Regions from separate parts of the Ureibacillus chungkukjangi genome, predicted to be linked through region 3. Evidence: riboswitches for the same ligand, from Rfam matches in the RefSeq annotation. Region 3 holds a riboswitch; each other region holds the start of a gene.
What was found. A riboswitch is a leader RNA that binds a small molecule or an ion and turns the genes downstream of it on or off. The one in region 3 is predicted to bind thiamine pyrophosphate.
Positions count from the first base shown of each region.

Region 1 (6,548 bases), 2.0 Mb from region 3:
AATGCATGAAGCCATCCAAAAGGCAGTTAGCCAAGATATCTCTGTTGTTGTCGCGGCTGGAAACGAAGGCGATAATAGTGAAGACACTTTTGAATATGCTTATCCTGGAAAATATAATGAAGTCATTCAAGTTGGGGCTGTAGATAATAATTTGGCACTTGCTCCATTTACAAATACCAACGAAGAGATCGATTTGGTGGCTCCTGGAGTAGAAGTTATGTCTACTTACTTAGGAAACAAATATGCTTCTCTATCAGGCACATCCATGGCTACGCCTCATATTGCAGGAGCTGTAGCACTACTGATTATTTTGAGTGAGAAGGAGTTTGGTCGATCTCTTAGTGAGGTAGAGATTTATGCCCAGCTTATTAAACGTACTTTACCATTAGGAAATCGTAAAAGCTCTGAAGGGAATGGATTCCTCGTTCTGAATTTAGTTGAAAAAATTCAGGAGCTAATGACTGTGGCTAAAGTTTAAAGTGTTGAAAATCCAATAGATGCACAATTACTAGAGCACATTTCCTAAGAGATGTGCTCTAGATTTGTTTAAAGTCTTGATAGGTAAACAAGCCAAAGACATTACATTTAACGATGCCTCCACTTTTCACCCGTTGTTAGATTATTTATCTCGGTGATTTCCTTGCTATTTGGTAAATACTCTATTTCGTATTCATGTGTTGGATCCAGGTCTTCAATTTTTCCTCGATAAAAAACATCTTCTCCATTTTGAAGGATAAAGTGAGTAGTACTATATCTAGCTTTCCCCTTATCACCGTAACGAATTTCAATTTCAGTTGGGCTACCAACATAAACTTCAAAATTATTTTTCACATAATTGGGGAGATCATAAATTTGTTCCCTTCCTAAGTATAGTGCCAGCACTATCATGGAAGAAATAAAAATTATATGAAATAATTTTTTTGAGAAGATAAACTCTCGCAAAGTATCTACCTTACTATAAAAAATAATAAGATTTAGAATAAAGCCTATTATGACAACCAATAGTAAAATAGGTCCGAATATAAGTAATCCAATTATTTGATTTATAAATGCCATAACAAAGAAAAGTAAAATATATATGCCTGCAGCTATCATTAGTTTATTTTGATGTTTTAATAAAAAGTTTTCTATTGGATGCTTTTTTTTCAAATCCCTTTTTGCAAGCTCTACTTTATCTAAAGAACCCATCTAACGCCTCCTCATTTACATATTCTGTATTTCCATACGCAAAGAGGGGAGAAAATGTTTCAGTTATTGTTGGATTTTTTAATCCATCACCAGGCCACCATCTACAACGAGATTCTGACCGGTGATTGCTCGTCCCCATGGAGAAGCAAAAAATAAGGCGACCTCTGCTAATTCCTTGGGTGTTGTCACCTTTTGCAAGGGCGTAGAGGATTCGATAATTTGAAAGACTTCCGCTGTTGTGACTTTACTTGCATCTGTTTGCTTTAAAAGACCACCAGACATCATATTTACCGTAATTCCATAAGGGCCTAACTCTTTTGCCATATTTCGAGTAAAGCCAAGTAATGCCGCTTTAGCTGTAGTATATTCATGGTAGGCTACCACAGGATTTTGAAAAAGATTCGTCCCAATATTAACTACCCGCCCAAAGCCTAGCTCTCTCATATCATTTAAACAAACTTGAATACTATTAAGTGCCCCTTGAATTGTTCCTTCAAATTGCTTATTGTAGTCAGCCCAGCTTAGTTCGAAGGCATTTTTTTGTGTAAGTGGGTTAAATTCAAAATCAATCAGTGCATTATTAACAACCGTCGTAACTGGTTTTTGAAAATACTGCTTTGCCGCTTCCACCATTTGGATTACTTCCTGTTTGTTCCGTATATCGGCTTGCAAAGCAATAACTCTATCCCCAAGCTCTTTTGCTAAGGCTTGCGCTTTTTCCTTACTCTTATAATAGTTAACAATGACATTTGCCCCTTCATTAGCAAATGCTCTCACAAGCTCTTCTCCCACACCTCTGCTTGCCCCTGTTATTAGCACTGTCTGTTCATGTAGCTTCATCCCCGCGCCCCCCTAAGTTTTTGTATTGTTCCCTCTACATTTGAACTTTCACAAATTACGGAAATGACAGATATCCCATCAGCACCCGCTAATCGTACTTCTGAGGCATTCATTTCGTTGATCCCACCAATCGCAACAATCGGAAATGATGGATACTGACTTCTTACCTTCTTCAAAAATCCCAGTCCAGCAGGGGGCTTTGCATCTTTCTTCGATTTCGTTGGATAGATAGGACCGATTCCCACATAATCTGCACCACTTCGAACAGCAAGTTCCATCTCTTGTTCGTTATGTACAGAGACACCTATGATTTTATTTTCCGCCCGTGCCCGGAATTCTGTGATTGCCAAATCATCCTGTCCGACATGAATCCCATCTGCATCAAGCTTTAATGCAAGCTCGACGTCATCATTAACGATAAACGGCACTCCATAATCCTTACATAGCTTTTGACAGTTACGTGCAAACGTCTCATAAGCTTCACCGTTTAAGCACCCTTCTCCCTTTTCCCGGAATTGGAAGCAAGTAATTCCTGCCTGCAGAGCCTGTTCAAGAGTATCTAGCGGTGGCTCCACGCAATTTACCGTTCCCATGATAAAATACACATTCAAAACATCAGGATTCATAGACTATTACCTCACAATTTCCAAGTGTACGCTTGTAAGCAAAATGATTAGTAGGGCCATGTCCATGTCCATGGCCAATGGATAACGGATTAGAAATCGCTAAATGTATAAATTTTTTCGCTTCAATAATGGCATCTTCAATCGATAATCCTTTTGCCAATTGCGCTGTAATGGCTGCTGAAAATGTACAGCCTGTGCCATGTGTGTCCTTCGTATCTACACGCGGCGTCTTCATGGTGAAGTAACCATCGGTCCAATAAACTGTGTCTGTTGAAAATTCCCCGTCCAAATGACCGCCTTTCATCACCACATACTGCACACCCATACCTAGAATTTTTCTCGCTGCTTGCTCAATATCTTTTTCGTTATGAATAGTCATTCCAGTCAGGACCTCTGCTTCTGGAATATTCGGTGTACAAATAAGCGTTAAAGGAAGCAGCTTAGTTCTTAAAGCCTCAACTGCCTGTTCCTGCAATAAACTCTCTCCCCCTTTAGCGATCATGACCGGATCAACAACAAGGGGGATATTTTTATATTTACCCACAATTTTGGCAACTACCTCAATCAGTTCAGCAGAAAATAGCATTCCTGTTTTAATGGCTTTCACATTAAAGTCGGCTAAAACTGCATCTAATTGTTGCTTCAAAAATGCAGGGGTTACATCAAGGACATCATACACACCAAGTGTATTTTGGGCGGTTAATGCCGTAATTGCTGTTGTGCCAAATACCTCAAGCTCCTGAAACGTTTTAATATCCGCCTGAATCCCCGCACCGCCACCAGAATCTGAACCAGCTATTGTTAAGGCAATCATTGATGTCCCTCCGCCATTTTTTGAAGTGCATTTATGAAATTAATCTGGAATGCTCCCAGCTCTTCTCCGCTTTGCTCACTTGCTTGTTTATATTGTTTTAGTGTAGTGGCCAACTCTAGCATCGGTTGTTTACTCGCTGCTAAAACTGCTGCACAAATCGCACTTAACAAGCAGCCTGTGCCAGTTACTCGGGTTGCCAAACTATTTCCGCCATGCACATGCGTTACCTCTTGCCCGTCTGTAATAAAATCCACTTCACCTGTCACTACAACGATGCATTGATATTTCCTTGCCACCTCTTTAGCAGCCTCGATTGTATCCATATCACCTTCGCCACTATCCACTCCGCGAGAATCCCAAGACACGCCATAAATTGAAGCAAGCTCCCCTTCGTTACAGCGAAGCACATTGATTTTTACTTGATCGAGGATTTCCATAACCACACTTTTACGGTAAGGTGTTGCGCCAACTCCTACAGGATCTAATACGACAGGTACTCCACATTCATTTGCCTTTTTCCCGGCAACAAGCATGGCTTTGGCCGTACGGGTATTTACGGTGCCTATATTTAAAAGCAAAGCACCTGCTATAGAGACCATATCCGCTACTTCCTCTACCTCATCGGCCATAACTGGGGAAGCACCAATAGCAAGTAACCCATTGGCAGTAAAATTCGCTACAACATAATTGGTCATACAATGAACAAGCGGTTTTGCTTGATGGATAGTCGTTAACATGGCAATTCCCCTCCCCAAATCTCTTGAATTTCTATACTTACTAACATCTTCTTCTCCTCCTTTTTCAGGAAGCAAAAAGGCCTCTACTAGTGAAAGTAGAGGCCAAAAAAAGGTAGACTACACCCATTATTGCTCCCTACGTCAGTGTTAACTGTCAGGTTCTAAGGGTCAGGTTTTAACCTTCTCAACACTAATCGTGTCCCCCCGCAATTAAAATAATTTTGCAAAAGAAAAGCCCCCCTTGAAAAAAGGAGAGCATACAAGCACACAAATCATTTGTACGTTGCTCCCTACGCCCGTATTAACGGATCAGGTTCTAAGGGTCAGGTTTTACCTTCTCAACACTAATCGTGTCCCCCTGCAAAACATTTAACTATTTACTATATTACATGAAATAAATGAGAAATCTATGTTTTCTTGAAAAATTTTGGGTTATATAAGGTAAATATAAAGCCCGAGTAGATATTTTGAAAAAACTCTACTTGTAACTTTTTGCTATAAAATAGAAATAAGTATAAGCTCTATCTATTAAACTTTTTTTTACAGTGTGAGCAAGTTTCTTGAAACTATATTTTAATAGAATTATTATCTTAGTTGTAAGCGAAGTTTATTAATATAGGAGGGTTTTGTATGTCTAAAGAACCAATTATAGTTAGCGCCATTATTAATGGTGAAAAAATACAAACAGATAAAAAAATTGCGCGTGAAAATCCAACACATCCTGAGCAGATTGTTGGTTACGCTCCAAACAATACAAGAGAAGAAACTATCCAAGCAATTGATGCAGCCCATGAAGCCTTCAAAACTTGGGCATGGAGCAATGTTGACGATCGTATCGAAAGAATGAACCGTGCGATTCAAAAAATTAAAGACCAAATGCCAGAAATTTCGGAGTTATTAGCTCGCGAGCATGGTAAAGCGCTTTATGATGCACAAGGGGAAATTGCCATTTCAGTAATGTGGATGGAATTTGCCGTTAAAAATGTGAAAAAGATAACTACACCTGAAGAAAGAAAACACGAAAACGGTCGTACAATTATTGCACAGGATCCTATCGGAGTAGTATCAGCCATCACACCTTGGAACTATCCGATTTCTCTATCTACAATTAAGATTGCACCTGCTTTATTAACAGGAAATACAATGGTGCTTAAACCAAGCCCGTTTGCTCCTTTAGCAGTAAGCCTTGTTACGGAAATCATAGCAGATGAATTCCCTGCTGGCGTATTAAATCTTGTAAACGGTGATGCAGAGGTTGGTATCGAGCTTACATCGAATCCTAAAATTGCAAAAATTGCCTTTACAGGTGGTACAAATACAGCAAAACATATCATGAAAGCAGCATCTGATACTATTAAAAATATGACATTGGAGCTTGGCGGTAATGATGCAGCTATCGTTCTGGAAGACTTTGATGTCAATGACGAACGTGCTTTACGACGCATGGTTATCTCTAACTTCCTATCAGCCGGTCAGATTTGTATGATTGCGAAACGCGTCTATGTTCACCGTTCAATTTACGATGCGTTTGTTGAAAAATACATTGAAGCAGCAAATAAATGGATTAGAGTTGGAGACCCATTCCACCCAGAAGTAACAGTTGGGCCAGTAAATAATAAAAACCAGGTAGATTACGTGAAAAGCTTAGTGGAGGATGCCAAAAATAAAGGAGCTAAAATCATTCCTTTAGGTACAATTCTAAATCCTGAATTAATGGATAATGGATACTTCCTACAACCAACACTTGTTTTAGGTGCAGATGTTCATGATCGCGTTGTTGTAGAAGAACAATTCGGTCCAACTGTTCCAATTCTTCCATACGATAGCGAAGAAGAAGTCATCAATCTACACAACGAAAGCATCTATGGTTTAACAAGCTCAGTATGGGGCGAAGAGGAACACGCGATTAAAGTGGCACGCCGCATTGAAGCTGGTACAACAATGATTAACACGGCTGCCGTACAAGGATTAGATGTTCACTTCCCATTTGGTGGTGTTAAACAATCCGGTGTAGGTCGTGAATATGGTTTAGATGGAATTAAATCATATACAGAAACCCATGTCATCAATATCCCTGCTATGAAGGAATTACCGTATATTCCAGAATAAAATATCCATATAAATATTTAAAGCGAGAAGTCTATTTTATAGAGCTTCTCGTTTTTTTGCTGCAAATCTAATTTCTATCTATTTTTCACGCAAAAAAAGACCCCCAACCAAGAATGGTTGAGAGCCTTGAAACTCAAGATTATTAACGTTTTGAGAACTGAGGCGCACGACGAGCACCTTTAAGACCGTATTTTTTACGTTCTTTCATACGTGGGTCACGTGTTAGTAAACCTG
Region 1 is NZ_CP085009.1:3,756,711-3,763,258, forward strand. Features, by position in the region: gene LG296_RS18520 (S8 family peptidase) at 1-478, shown strand, start outside; gene LG296_RS18525 (hypothetical protein) at 586-1,188, opposite strand; gene LG296_RS18530 (3-oxoacyl-ACP reductase) at 1,267-2,028, opposite strand; gene thiE (thiamine phosphate synthase) at 2,025-2,654, opposite strand; gene thiD (bifunctional hydroxymethylpyrimidine kinase/phosphomethylpyrimidine kinase) at 2,644-3,468, opposite strand; gene thiM (hydroxyethylthiazole kinase) at 3,465-4,205, opposite strand; TPP riboswitch at 4,322-4,421, opposite strand; TPP riboswitch at 4,476-4,575, opposite strand; gene LG296_RS18550 (aldehyde dehydrogenase family protein) at 4,836-6,314, shown strand; gene rpsI (30S ribosomal protein S9) at 6,457-6,548, opposite strand, start outside.
Region 1: it holds a riboswitch for thiamine pyrophosphate, as region 3 does, so the genes downstream of both, thiM (hydroxyethylthiazole kinase) here and LG296_RS08965 (YkoF family thiamine/hydroxymethylpyrimidine-binding protein) in region 3, are expected to answer to the same signal.

Region 2 (6,548 bases), 1.5 Mb from region 3:
GAAATCATAAATCGTTTGCCGTTATTATTTGCACCCGCAAATTATGTTTACTACATATGGATTATTATTTTCATATTTCTTTTCCTTTGGATTTATAACTATATCAAGTTACAACGGACTGATCTCTTTATAACGAAATTACAAACGATATTGTTCATTGTCATAGTGTTTATTCATATTGGCTCTCTTTGGAGCTGGCATAGTGAATACTTTGTTTTATCAACTGTGATTTTACTGATACAGGTTATTATGTTATTCGGACTTTATTTTTCGTATCCATTGAAAAAAGAATGGTTTACATTAAGAATACCCATTTCCATTTACTTTAGTTGGTCAACCTTCTTATTGATTTTACATTGTTGCTACCTTTTAGTGGACTATCAATGGTCTGGCTTTGGAATTAGCAATGCACTTTGGGCGGTTATCGTGATGACTGTTGGAACGGCTATTGCACTCCATTTAAGATATCATCACTTTGACGTCGCCTACCCAATCGTTTTTGTATGGTGCTATATAGGAATTGCCGTACAAAATGGATTTGATGAGCTATTAGTAACAACAGCAGCATTATTCTTGGCTGGTGTGATGATAGTAGGTGTTTTCCTAATTAAAAAGAATCCTGAACACTTGAAATAGCTTCAAGTGCCAGGATTCTTTTTTTAGTCTTCAATTTGTGTAAGAAGAATTGGTTTGTCTTTTGTTACAACAATTGTATGTTCAATTTGCGCAACAAGTGATTGATCTGGAGTAATAAATGTCCAACCGTCTCCAGCTTCTACAATATGCTCTGCTTTTGCTGAAATGAACGGCTCTACTGCCAATACCATTCCCTCTTTCAAAATTGTTGTATCCCAAGCATCAAAATAGTTTAAAACATGGTCTGGTTTTTCGTGTAGAGCACGCCCAACGCCATGTCCAGTCAGGTTCATAATTACCGTTAACCCATTGTCTTTTGCTTCGCGTTCAACTGCTTTACCAATTTGGTTTAGCTTCGAACCAGCTTTAACCTTTGTCATAGCACGGTCAAATGCTGACTTTGCAACATTACAAAGTTTTTCTTTTTCAGGATATCCATCACCGACAACAAAAGAAATTCCTGTATCAGCAAAGTATCCATCCAATGAGCCCGATACATCAATATTAACAATGTCGCCTTCATTAATCACTCGAGAGCCTGGAATCCCGTGGGCTACTTCGTGGTTTACACTGATACAAGTATAGCCTGGGAAGTCATATTCCCCTTTTGGCCCCGAAATTGCACCCGCTTCTTCAAACATATGGCCACCGATTTCGTCTAATTCCTTTGTAGTAATACCAGGTTTTGTCGCAGCTCTCATAGCATCGCGGATTTCAGCACAGATGCGCCCAATCTTTTTTAATGCTTCTAGCTCTTCTTTAGTTTGTACTATCATTTGAAATGTTCCTTCTTCCTATTTACATATCTCTATATAATATACCACAATCCTAACAATTTATTGGGCATGTAAACTTGGTGAAGGGGGCTTTTTTAATAACAAAGAATTTGATGAAATGTGAATTGAGTGACACGTGCGAAGTTTGTGGGATGAATAAGTAGCTCTAGGGAACTAGGGATTAGGAATGCATTTTAATATGCGTATGAAACGTGTTTTGTGCTTATAATTCTTCGTAATGCGTTTCATTCTCTTTATGAAATGCACCACTCTCTCATTTTCACTTCACGATGCAGTTCAGCCATCTAATCCAATTAAAAAAGACGACCAAAAAAACTCGCTGGTCGTCTTTGTACTTTATTTCGTTTGTAATAGTCGTGGTGCTGCTGTGAAGATGAGTATACCTACTATTGCAGTAAGGATGATTGCTGGGATCATGTATGTGCCGTTGTAGATTAGTGTGTAAAGCCATACATTTTGGTCGCCTGCGTACTCGCTGAAGAAGACTGCACCAGCAAGAGCATGAGCTGCGTAACGTAATAAGCCACCCGCTACTATTCCTAATGTAATATACCAAGCTATACTTTTCTTATTGATATCCTTGGCTGCTTGTAAAATTTGTTTACGGAATACACCAGCTAATCCGACAACTGTGAATGCTACTAAGTAATCTAGTAGCCCTTGTACCCAGTGTACAATAAACGGGAAGAACGTCATTTGTAATAACCCAATTATTAGACCGGTTGTCATTCCGGCTAATAATCCCCACCGTATAGCCATAATCAGAATCGGTAGCATTACAAAGCTTATGGAACCACCTTGTGGCCATAATCTAAAGGAAATTTGGTCTAATACTAGACCGATGCCCGCAAATATTGCAATCTCAACGAGCATTAATAGTTTTTTATTGTTCATAACAAGTCTCCTCTCTTCTTATCCAATGTGGAACCTAAGAGAAGGATAGAAATCGTAAAATACAAAGGTTTGATTTCTCCAAAATAAAAATGGCATCAGGACAGAGCCTAAACGCCATTTGGAGTCGGTTTCTATCCACATCCCTACGCAAGTACTAACTTACAGGTTCATAGAGTTAGTGCAATAAGTGCACAATCTCAGCTGACTTCATCAGCTCCCCTTGTGGTAAATAAATTTTGTTTAATTGTTAGAACATTACTAATTGTATCAAACTATATGTTTTTTTCAACTAGAATATGAATACGAATCCCTTTTGTTGTCAATCACTTCCATATATAATTTTTTTGAGGTGAAATATGGAAAATAATAAAATGATATCGGCACTGTGTTATGTTAGCCTATTGTTCGCTCCTTTTTTGCTGCCAATTATCGTTTACTTCGTCATTAAGGATAAAAGGGTAAAGTATCATGCAAAGCGTGCATTGCTGTCACATTCCATTCCTACTGTCCTTTCGCTACTTTTAGTGTTTTTTGGATTTATAGGTGTATTCTCTATGGATTACGATAATATGAATGGATTCATTGTGAAAATGTTTGTTTTGATGGGGATTTACTTTGCCATCACTATTGGCGTTATCATATGGAATTTAGTTCAGGCCTATCGAGTTTTCAGAGTAGGTTTCTAAAGTCACTTCTAAGGGTATTATTAATATAAAGATGAAGGAGTGCATTTCTATGAAATTGGGAAAAACCATTAAAACAATTATGAAGGTAGCACCGATTGTCTATCCAATCGTTAAAAAAGCGATGGATAAGAAAAAAGCATCTAGGACTGGCTATAGAATAAACGGCAGAGACTATTAAGGTCTCCGCCGTTTTTTTACTTAAGTAGGAAGGAAGTTTTACTATAGCCTTCTTTTAATTTTTCCACCTGTAAAATTGCAGGCATTGCTGCTTTCAATTCGGATACGTGAGAGATTACACCAATTATTCTCCCAGATTTCTGAAGATCGATCAGTGTATCAATTGCTTTCATTAGTGATTCTTCATCTAATGAGCCGAACCCTTCATCGATAAACATCGTATCGATTTTCACATTACCCTGGAAGCTTTGAATAACATCAGCCATCCCTAAAGCTAGACATAATGATGCGTTAAATTTCTCCCCACCAGATAATGATTTCACATCACGTGACTGCCCTGTGTAAGTGTCATAGACATCTAGGCTTAAACCGCTTTGGCGACCATGAGATTCCTGTCTATCTGAGCATTGTAAATAGTATTGTCCATTTGATAGATTTTTCAAGCGGATATTGGCAGCCTCTGTAATTTGCTCTAAATACCCCATTTGTACATAGCGTTCAAAGGAGATTTTCTTACTATTTTGACCGCGTAATAGGTTGTGTAAATCAATAATTTGACTTGAAATCTCCTCAAGCTGATAGATTTTATCTGCTACGTGGTCTAGCTTCTCAGAGAAATCAATGGCATGACCTTCATATTGTACCGAGCGATTCAGTATATGAAGTGCATTTTCGTATTCTAACTTTAGCGCATTTAATGCCTCTTCAATAAGTGTTAAATCTACTTTTTCTTTTCCTTCTAATTCTTCACTATCTTGTTGTACTTGCGTTGTAATTGTATGAAGAGCCTTAGAAAACTCCATATATTGATTTTGCAGATGATTGACTTGGAAATCATCGCGAATAGATGACTCAAAATGCTTGTAGTTTTCAAAGCCTGCATCTACCAACGATTGCTTAAACTCATCTTTTGCACGAACTAGCTTTGCTTCTAGGTCAGTAATTTGCTGTGTTGTTTGTTTTACCACCTCTTCTGTTGTTGCAACATACTTCTCAACTTCATGTAAATGCTTTTGTACTCTTTCCCATTGAGTAAATAGAGTCTGCTTATGGAGCTGTGCATCAGCAATTGCCTTTTGTAATTGTGAAATATGCTGTAATTCACTCGGAATTTCCTTTTGTTGTTCTGTTAAAACTGTACTTTCCTTTAAAAGCTGTTCTTTCGTTTGATAATGGTTAGCCTCAAGCTGCTTTTGTCTTCCTTCTAATTGCTCCACCACTGATTTCAATTGTTTAAGATTTTTTTTATAGGAAACTAGCTTTGCTTCATCATTTTTTAATTGCTCAATTTTTAAATTCAGCTCATTAAATTGGTGTATAATTTGCTGTTCTTTCTCAATAGGTGCATTTAATCTTTCAAGCTCTTGTTCACACTGTGTGACTTGCGCTATTTGGCTATTCATTTTCGCTTCAGCTCTATATTTCGTTTGCTCAACCTCTGCTAAATTTGCCTTTAGCTTTTTAATAGTTGTTTCATCAACCATTTCTGTATGCTGACTACTAATCTGCCCGTGCTCAATACTTCCACAAACCGGACAAGGCGAGCCTGGAACTAAACTAGCTGCTAGTCGCGATGCCTGATTCGTTAGCCATTTTCCTTCTTCTACCTCGTAAATCTGTTTTGCAGACTGATATTCCTTCTCCACAGTATTTACATTCAGCTGTAAGCCCTGTAATTCGTGCTTTAACTGATTAAAATTTGAGAAAAGATTAATCACTTGTTTTAAGTAGCTTTGTTGTTCTAATAGCTCATTATAATTTTCTGTCTTTTCTTCAAGTTGTTCGATTAGTTGATTAAGCTGAACAACTTTTTCCTTTTCCACATTCAGCTGCTGCTCGATCGTAACTAAAGAATTTCGTGCTTCCTTTTCAGACACCTGCAAGGATTGAACTCTTTTACTTAATACTTCGATTTGTTCATAACGAGGTAATAATTTTTGAAGATTATTTAAGTGTTCGGAAGCACTTTCACGTTCTTGTTCTTTCGTATACTCTTCCTCAAATGTTTTATTGGCCTTTTCCAAATCTTTTTTAGCCTGCTCTAATTTTTCCGTAACATTTGCTAATTGGTTTTGCTTTTCTACCTTTTCTTTGTGTAAAGCATGGCACTGTTGATTTAAAGGCTGAATTTTACTTGCTCGTATGGCAGCTTCATACTCATTTTTCATCTGTTCGTAAGTAGGTTTTTGCTGTTCTAGCTCTTGAAGCTTTTGTTTTCTATTTTCGAAGTTATCAATTCGGTCATTGATAGCTTTATCTTGCACAAATCTGTTATGTTGATCATCATGCTTCTTTTTTGCTTCTTCATAGAGCTTTTTGTCTTCTTTTATTTTTACTTTATAGTACTTAACTTCTTCATCAAGTGCCTCTTGAATTTGATAGACATTTGACTCTTGTGCAAGAACAGCAAACAATAGAGAATCCCGTTTTGGCAGAGCACCCTCGATTTGAGAAATATAGCTATTTTTTAACGTACGTGCTCGATCTAATTCTGTCTCTGCCTTTCGTTTCTTCTCGTCCAGTTTTTGAGTCATTTCACCATAGCGATTTGTTTTAAAAATTTTGCGTAAAATCTCTTCTTTATTATCAGATTGAGAGGTTAATAGCTTACGAAATTCCCCTTGTGGGAGCATGACGATTTGATTGAATTGGTCATAGGATAACCCAATCAGCTCTTCAATTTTCTGGTTAATATCTGTTACTCTTTGTCTTTCAACGGATGGCAATTCCTGTCCGTCCTCTTGAATTTCAAACAGCTCGTACTTTTCTCCTGTAGCTGTTTTTCGACCTTCCTTCACATGAGAGAGCTGACGTAAAACCCGGTAGGTCTTTCCATGGATTTCAAACAGTAGTTCAACTGCGGTATGAACTGCATCCTCTGCAAAATCGCTTCGTAGCGTTTTTGTTTCTTTACGGTCTTGTCCACTACCAAAACCATATAAGGCAAAGCAGATGCCATCAAATATTGTTGTTTTTCCTGCTCCTGTTGAACCTGAAATCACAAATAAGCGGTTGTCTTTTAGCTCATTGAAATCAATTACTTCTTCACTTTTATATGGCCCGAAAGCCTTCATCGTTAGTTTAATTGGCTTCATTTCACTACCACCTCTTTCGTTGTTTCACGTTCTTCACTTAGCATTTCTTGTAATACCTCTTCAAACAGCTGCTCGGCAATTTCACTTGGCTCTTGCCCCAAAATTTCCTTATGGAATGCCTTAAATAGGCTAAAATCGTCAAGCTGTTCTCTTCTAACAGCTTCCGTTTCACCTTCAAATGTTTCTCTTGGTAGTGCTTTACGCTCTACATGCATAGCGTTTGGATAGACTGTTCGAATTTGCTCCATAGCCCCTACAACAGG
Region 2 is NZ_CP085009.1:3,303,058-3,309,605, forward strand. Features, by position in the region: gene LG296_RS16450 (hypothetical protein) at 1-636, shown strand, start outside; gene map (type I methionyl aminopeptidase) at 660-1,412, opposite strand; gene thiT (energy-coupled thiamine transporter ThiT) at 1,770-2,327, opposite strand; TPP riboswitch at 2,451-2,558, opposite strand; gene LG296_RS16465 (DUF4870 domain-containing protein) at 2,684-3,013, shown strand; gene LG296_RS16470 (hypothetical protein) at 3,063-3,191, shown strand; gene LG296_RS16475 (AAA family ATPase) at 3,208-6,285, opposite strand; gene LG296_RS16480 (exonuclease SbcCD subunit D) at 6,282-6,548, opposite strand, start outside.
Region 2: it holds a riboswitch for thiamine pyrophosphate, as region 3 does, so the genes downstream of both, thiT (energy-coupled thiamine transporter ThiT) here and LG296_RS08965 (YkoF family thiamine/hydroxymethylpyrimidine-binding protein) in region 3, are expected to answer to the same signal.

Region 3 (6,548 bases):
GTAAACCCTTTGGACTCCATAGCGAGTGCTACACGCTCCGCTTTTCGAATCGCATTCGCCAAAAGTGGAATGGCATAGCGCCGAAACTGATGCAAACGCTCTTTTACTCCTCTGGCTCTTCCAACACCTCGAATACGATGAGCTTGCTTTAACACCTGAAGCTCATAACGAAAGGTCGGCAAAAAACGATACCCTGCCAAAATCCCGAAGGTTAGCTTTGGTGGTAGCTTACATTGCTGCATTAAGCTTAACATAAATTTTGTAGAGTCTGTTGTTAAAATAAACAATAAGGATAATGCAGCGAAAGAAAGTGATCGTAGCCCCAATGAAATACCAGTCCAAAAGCTATCTGAAGTGACTTCTAACGACCAAAGTGAAAATATAACTTCCCCACCTGAAAATGTATCGCTAGGATGGAGCATCGTCATCCATGCGAAGCTTACTGCCAATAAAAGAAATGGTGAAAAAACTAAAAGCCAACGTTTAAACGAAATCTTGCCAAAGAGAAATGTTATAGCAATCGTAAATACTAAATAGATAAAAGGTGTTAGTGGGTCGAACGAAAATGCTAGAAGCAAAGCAGGAATCAATACTGCAAAGGCCTTCATCGTCGGATTAATGGATGTAAGCATGTGCCTGGTCATCCCCCTGTTCACCTTGATTGTTACATAGGCTTTCAAGCGCCCGATTTATCCTTATTCTGAAAGGGAGTCTAAGATTAGCTTCATAGATTAAATCTAGCTTCTCCCATAGTTCCTGAGGCTCGCCGTTGAACTTTAATTCACCTTCACTAACGACACAAACTCTATGACAATATTTGTCGACAAGATCCATATCATGAGTAACAAATACAATAGCAGTACCTTGTTTTTGCAGCGTCTGAATTATTTGCATTAACTCTTCTGTCGTTTTGGCATCTTGGCCAAATGTCGGTTCGTCAAACAGTAAAACACTCGGTGTCCCTTCTAGCATCGTTGCCACACTTAAACGTCTTTTTTGCCCACCACTTAATGCAAAGGGATTGCTCCATTTATGAGTTGTAAGATGAAAACGATTGAGCAGCTGGCTAACGTTTTGGTCTATCGCTTCCTGATTAACCTGGTTTAGCTTCATGCTGAACGCAACTTCATCATAAACAGTATCTGTTATAAATTGATGCTCAGGATTTTGAAATACATAGCCCAGTTCATTTCTCATTTCATTTTCTGACCACACTTCATATTTCTTGTTTAAAAGCAGACGACTACCTGTATTAGTCTTTAAAATTCCTGACATTAACTGTAATAGGGTCGACTTTCCTGCCCCATTTTTGCCAACAATAGCTATTATTTCACCCGATGATAGAGATAGATTAATATTTTGCAGGATGGACTTCTTTCCCCTTGAAAAGGAAACATTACTTAAGGATAAAACCTCACTCACCTTATCATCAAGTTGATAGGATGAATGCAGTTCCTTACGTAAAGGCAGCATTTCTTGGCCAATCGAATGCATCCATGAAACTAGACTCTTCTCGGAAAGGGGACGATTGCTTTCAAGAAGCTTACCCTCATAGGTATCGAGAGCTTCAACAATTCTTGGGATATGAATTCCTTCTTCTTTAACCTTTTTTGCTTCGTTATAAAATACATCCTCTGGAATCCCCTCTAGCAGCAGCTTCCCACAGCTATCAATGGCAATTACCCGATTCACTAGTGGAAGCCAATCATCTAATTGATGCTCGATTATAAACAGAGCAAACTCCCGCTCTTTCTTTAAAGATCTAATTAATTCAATAAACTCGAAACGGGAAGCTGGATCTAGATTTGCTGTCGGTTCATCCAAGATTAATAGTCTTGGTTCTAAAAGAAGAACAGAAGCAAGAGCTACCTTTTGCTTATTCCCACCTGATAATTCATGAATAGGCCGATGTTTTTCTTCAATAAGCCCTACAGCTTTTAAAATATCGTCTATCCTTCTAGACATCTCTTCTCTTGGTGTTTTGATATTTTCAAGTGTAAACGCTAATTCATTTTCCACCGTAACCATACAAAACTGACTTTCGGGATCCTGAAAAACAACTCCAATCTCTTGGTTGATTTCTCCCTTTTTAAAATGACTTAGAGGCTTTCCATTATATAATATTTGTCCATTTACCTTTCCTTCAACCGCTTCAGGGTAAAGGTTATTTAAACAAAGGGAAAGTGAGCTTTTACCAGAACCGCTTGGACCGATACAAAGAAGCGTTTCTTGTTCATGAATGGAGAATGTCAAATCTTTAAGCAGCTCCTCCTTGTCAGAATCATAACCAAACGAGAAATTCTCTACTGAGATGAGTGGCTTATGATGCTTTTTGCTCACGTTTTGTCTGCCACTCCTTTCCAAGTGTGTAGCTTCTTAGCACGCCAGTTTCTGCTAAACGTTCTGAAATCCACTTCCCTAGTAAACCAGCAATCAATGCCCCACTAATCACACGAACAATTAGCATCGAGCTAAGCAATGGCAGTGATAAGGCAATATATCCAGAATGATATAGGCCCCAGATGAAACTAAAGATAGCTGGACCAATTCCGGCAGCAATAAGAACACCCTTAGAATAATTACGATATTTAGTTGCAGCAAAAACCGACTCGGCACCAAGCCCTTGAATAAATGCTGAAACGATTAGCATAGGACCTGCTGGCGAGCCTAATAACACTTGAACACCACCCGCAATCGTTTCAGAGATTAATGCAGCACCTGGCTTACGAATGATATAAGCAGTAATAATTGAAACAATGAACCAAATACCAAAAATCACTTCATATCCAAATGGCCCTAAGCCAAATGGTGTTAAGATGTTGGTAATACCTGTCCCAACGGTGAAAAAGAAAAGGTAAATAACCGCAAACACGACGCCCAGAATTGCCATTAGGACAATTTCACGTAAATTCCATTTATTTAACATTTGCTGAACTCCTTAAAAAAATTCATATTTGTTTTCACATATCAAATCTGTGTTTCAATTAGCCTTTAAGTTATAGATGTTTTTTTGATGGGCTGTTCGCCGAAATTGCTGCAGTCATCGTCACATGACTTCTTTCATGTGTCTTGGATGCATTAACAAACGCTTCTTCAATTGTTTTAAACACAGCATTGGCATCCCCATCAAGACGGGATGCATAATGAACACCTTTCGTAAATGTTCCATGAGCCTTTGCAACTTCTACCTGATCGGCAATAACCTGCATATATTCGGGATTGTTCATAGGATAAAGAGCAAACTGAGTAGCCACCTCAACCTTTACTTTACTAGAGGCATATTCATTTAAACGCTCGTCATTCTCTGACATATAACTATCCCCTTCACTATCTCCAGGACAACCTACAGAAAACGTTCCATTAAAGACTACGTGTACATCCGTTTTGGCTGCATGTATGAAAATAGCCTTAGCCACATCAAATACGTGTTCACTTCGCCCTCTAATGCATGTACTAATGTCATCTGTTTCCATCCAAACCTTTCTCGCATCTACCTCTTTTAACGCTTTCATGATTACATCAATGAAATTGTCCGCCATAGGATAGATGGAAAAACGACACCCTACGATTCTACTTGTACCACAGCTTAAACCTTGCATTCTTTCTTCCTCCCATTTTGTAAATTGTTGTCCGTTTCGCCCACTATTTAAAAGGGAAGTATAGTCCATAAAAACACAAAAAAACTGCATCTCAAATAGAAGATGCAGTGAAATGTTATATAGAAAATACAAAATATAATGAAATCACTTGCACTTCCCCACGCTAGTATTACCTAGTTCTGGTCATGAGGGTCAGCAGGATTTTAACCCGCTTCTCAGCCTTACAGCACCCCTAGTGCGAAACGTATATTCAGTTGTCCCATTCATTGTACGACAAATCTTAACATTTAGAAATAATAATTTTCTATTTTTGGAAAATATATTCCTTAAAAGATACAATCTGCCTAACGGGAATCTCAATGTGAATGAAAATTACAATCGATTGTTTGGTTTTAAGGCGATTTTTATATGTGCTAAGTGATGCTCTTCGTGCCAAGCTAATTTTGCCATTTTATATGCAACCGTTATTTTACCATTCGTCTCGTGAGTAAAGACTCGATTTAATTGATCCTCAGTTAAACTATTGCCCAAAGAAACAACACGTTCATTTATACCTTCTAGCATTTTTATAGAAGGCTCGATTGGTAGCTCTGTATCTGGGAGAACTGCCCATTTTTCTTCATCAAAGGCTGGAATTGTTGGATTCTCGTCTGTTAAAGCAAGCTTCAAGCGTTGATACATATTCAGCTGCGAATCCGCAATGTGATGCACAAGCTGCCGAACTGTCCAGCTACCTTCACGATAAGTTCTACTTAAATCCTCTTTATTTATCGACTCGACAGTTTCTCTTAATCGAATTGTATAGGTTTCGATTTCTTTTAACCATTTTTGTACATGATGCAAAGTTACATTTTCAGGTACCTCTAGTTTCCCAATTGGGTTTCTTATATCCATTTTAAAATCCCCTTTTCATGATCTGGAAAAATTGAATTCCATAGCTTATGTATTATTTCGATGTGAATGTTGAAAATCCTTTTTATGATGGCTAGTGTTCTGATATAGATGGTGTAGAGGGAGCAACTTATTACATCATCAAGGTCATTAGCGACTACGGAAAAATAGACACTTAGAAATGAATAGAGCGATTGTAAATAAGCGAAGATTTTTCGGTTATTTACAAAAAGAGAGCTCATTTCAGGGTAAATAAGGGAAGATTTTCCTGCTATTATAAGAAAAATCGATCATTTCTTATTTTTCAAGTTATTAAGGGGAAATTCTTCGGTTATTCAGGCTATTTTCCACTTTATTTTCTAAATAAGCGGAATTTTTCCTGTTATTTAACAAGCCTAGCTCATGACCGGACCTCCAGCCATAACCGAGCCAAACCCTCCTTACTAAAATCCACATAGTCCTTAATTCACCGTTCCATAAAACTTTTCTCCCACAAAAAAACTCGAATACAAAAATCGTATCCGAGTCTCTAACATAAATAATCTATTATGCTTCAGTTTCTTCTAAAACCAATTCCGCAACACACTCTACGTGTGCGGAGTGTATGTCGCTAAACATATCCCCTAAAGGGATATGTTTAGCTCCCCAAATTTTGCCCGAAGCAACATCATTAGCCTCACGAATATCTATAATGTTTACCTTTTCTCCAGATTTCATTTCATCTCTAATTCTTTTGCTGTAATTTGTTTCATTAAAAAATCCTCCCTCTCGTTATTTTAATCCTTCTAGCAATGTACTTAGCTATTTGTTATTTTTACCGCCTATAGACCAAACCACAACTGGAATAAGTATCAGGGATAATATTCCACCTGCGAGTGATAACGTTTCATAACTTGAACCAGCAACAATCATTCCAGACAAGGCACCACCAGAAGCTCCAGCTAATGCAATTAAAACGTCCACTGTCCCTTGAGTTTTAGCGCGTGTGGAAATTTTAGTTGAATCAACAATAAGTGCAGTTCCACTTATCAAACCAAAATTCCATCCTAATCCAAGTAATGAAAGAGCGATTACTAGAAGTAACATCGAATCTGCAGGTGCAATCGCTGCTATCGTTCCAGCCAGAAGCAACGTAATTCCAGAAGCAATAGCCATCGCAGTTCGCCCTAGCTTATCAACAAGGATTCCTGTAACTAATGAAGGGAGATACATTGAACCAATATGAAAGCCTATTACAAGACCAACAGCATTCAAGCCATGTCCATGATGCTTCATATGGACTGGCGTCATTGTCATAATAGCTACCATTACAATTTGCGTTAGAACCATTATTGTTGCACCAAGAATTATGCCTCTTTTATTTTCTGTATGATGTGTTTTTGCTAAATGTTCATTTACACCAGTCTCTTGATTTGTTGTTTCTATCATTCTAGCAATGACAAATGGATCTGGACGAAGCATTATGAAAAGGACACCACCAGCTAAGATATAGGCGCCTGCAGCTAAAATAAATGGTCCTGCAAGTGATGGAATACCAATAGAAAGAGCAAAATTCCCCATTACCCCCACTAAGTTTGGACCCGCAACTGCACCAAATGTCGTGGAAACCATCGCTATACTTACTGCCGTCGCTCGCTGTTTGCTAGTTGCCAAGTCTGTACCAGCATAACGAGCTTGTAAATTCGTTGCAGTACCCGCACCATATACGAGCAGGGCAGCAAATAATAAAAGCACACTATTTAAGACAGCTGCAACTACAACTCCTATAGCTCCGAGACCACCTGTTATGAAGCCTGTCGCCAAACCAATTCTTCTTCCAAAACGGTTCGAAAGTCTTCCGACCGCTAAAGCAGCTCCTGCTGAACCTAACGTAAATAAAGCAGTTGGTAAACCTGCGAATGCATTTGTTCCAAGCATTTGTTCTGCAAGCAATGCTCCAACTGTGATTCCAGCAGCTAAACCTGCTCCACCAAACATTTGAGATAGAACGACTATGATTAATGTTCGGTTATATAATTTTTTTATTTTCTCTGGATTATCTATATATCCCTGTGCCAA
Region 3 is NZ_CP085009.1:1,805,911-1,812,458, reverse strand. Features, by position in the region: gene LG296_RS08980 (energy-coupling factor transporter transmembrane protein EcfT) at 1-632, opposite strand, end outside; gene LG296_RS08975 (ABC transporter ATP-binding protein) at 616-2,340, opposite strand; gene LG296_RS08970 (ECF transporter S component) at 2,321-2,926, opposite strand; gene LG296_RS08965 (YkoF family thiamine/hydroxymethylpyrimidine-binding protein) at 2,997-3,599, opposite strand; TPP riboswitch at 3,738-3,843, opposite strand; gene LG296_RS08960 (YfiT family bacillithiol transferase) at 3,972-4,493, opposite strand; gene LG296_RS08955 (rhodanese-like domain-containing protein) at 5,037-5,207, opposite strand; gene LG296_RS08950 (MFS transporter) at 5,292-6,548, opposite strand, start outside.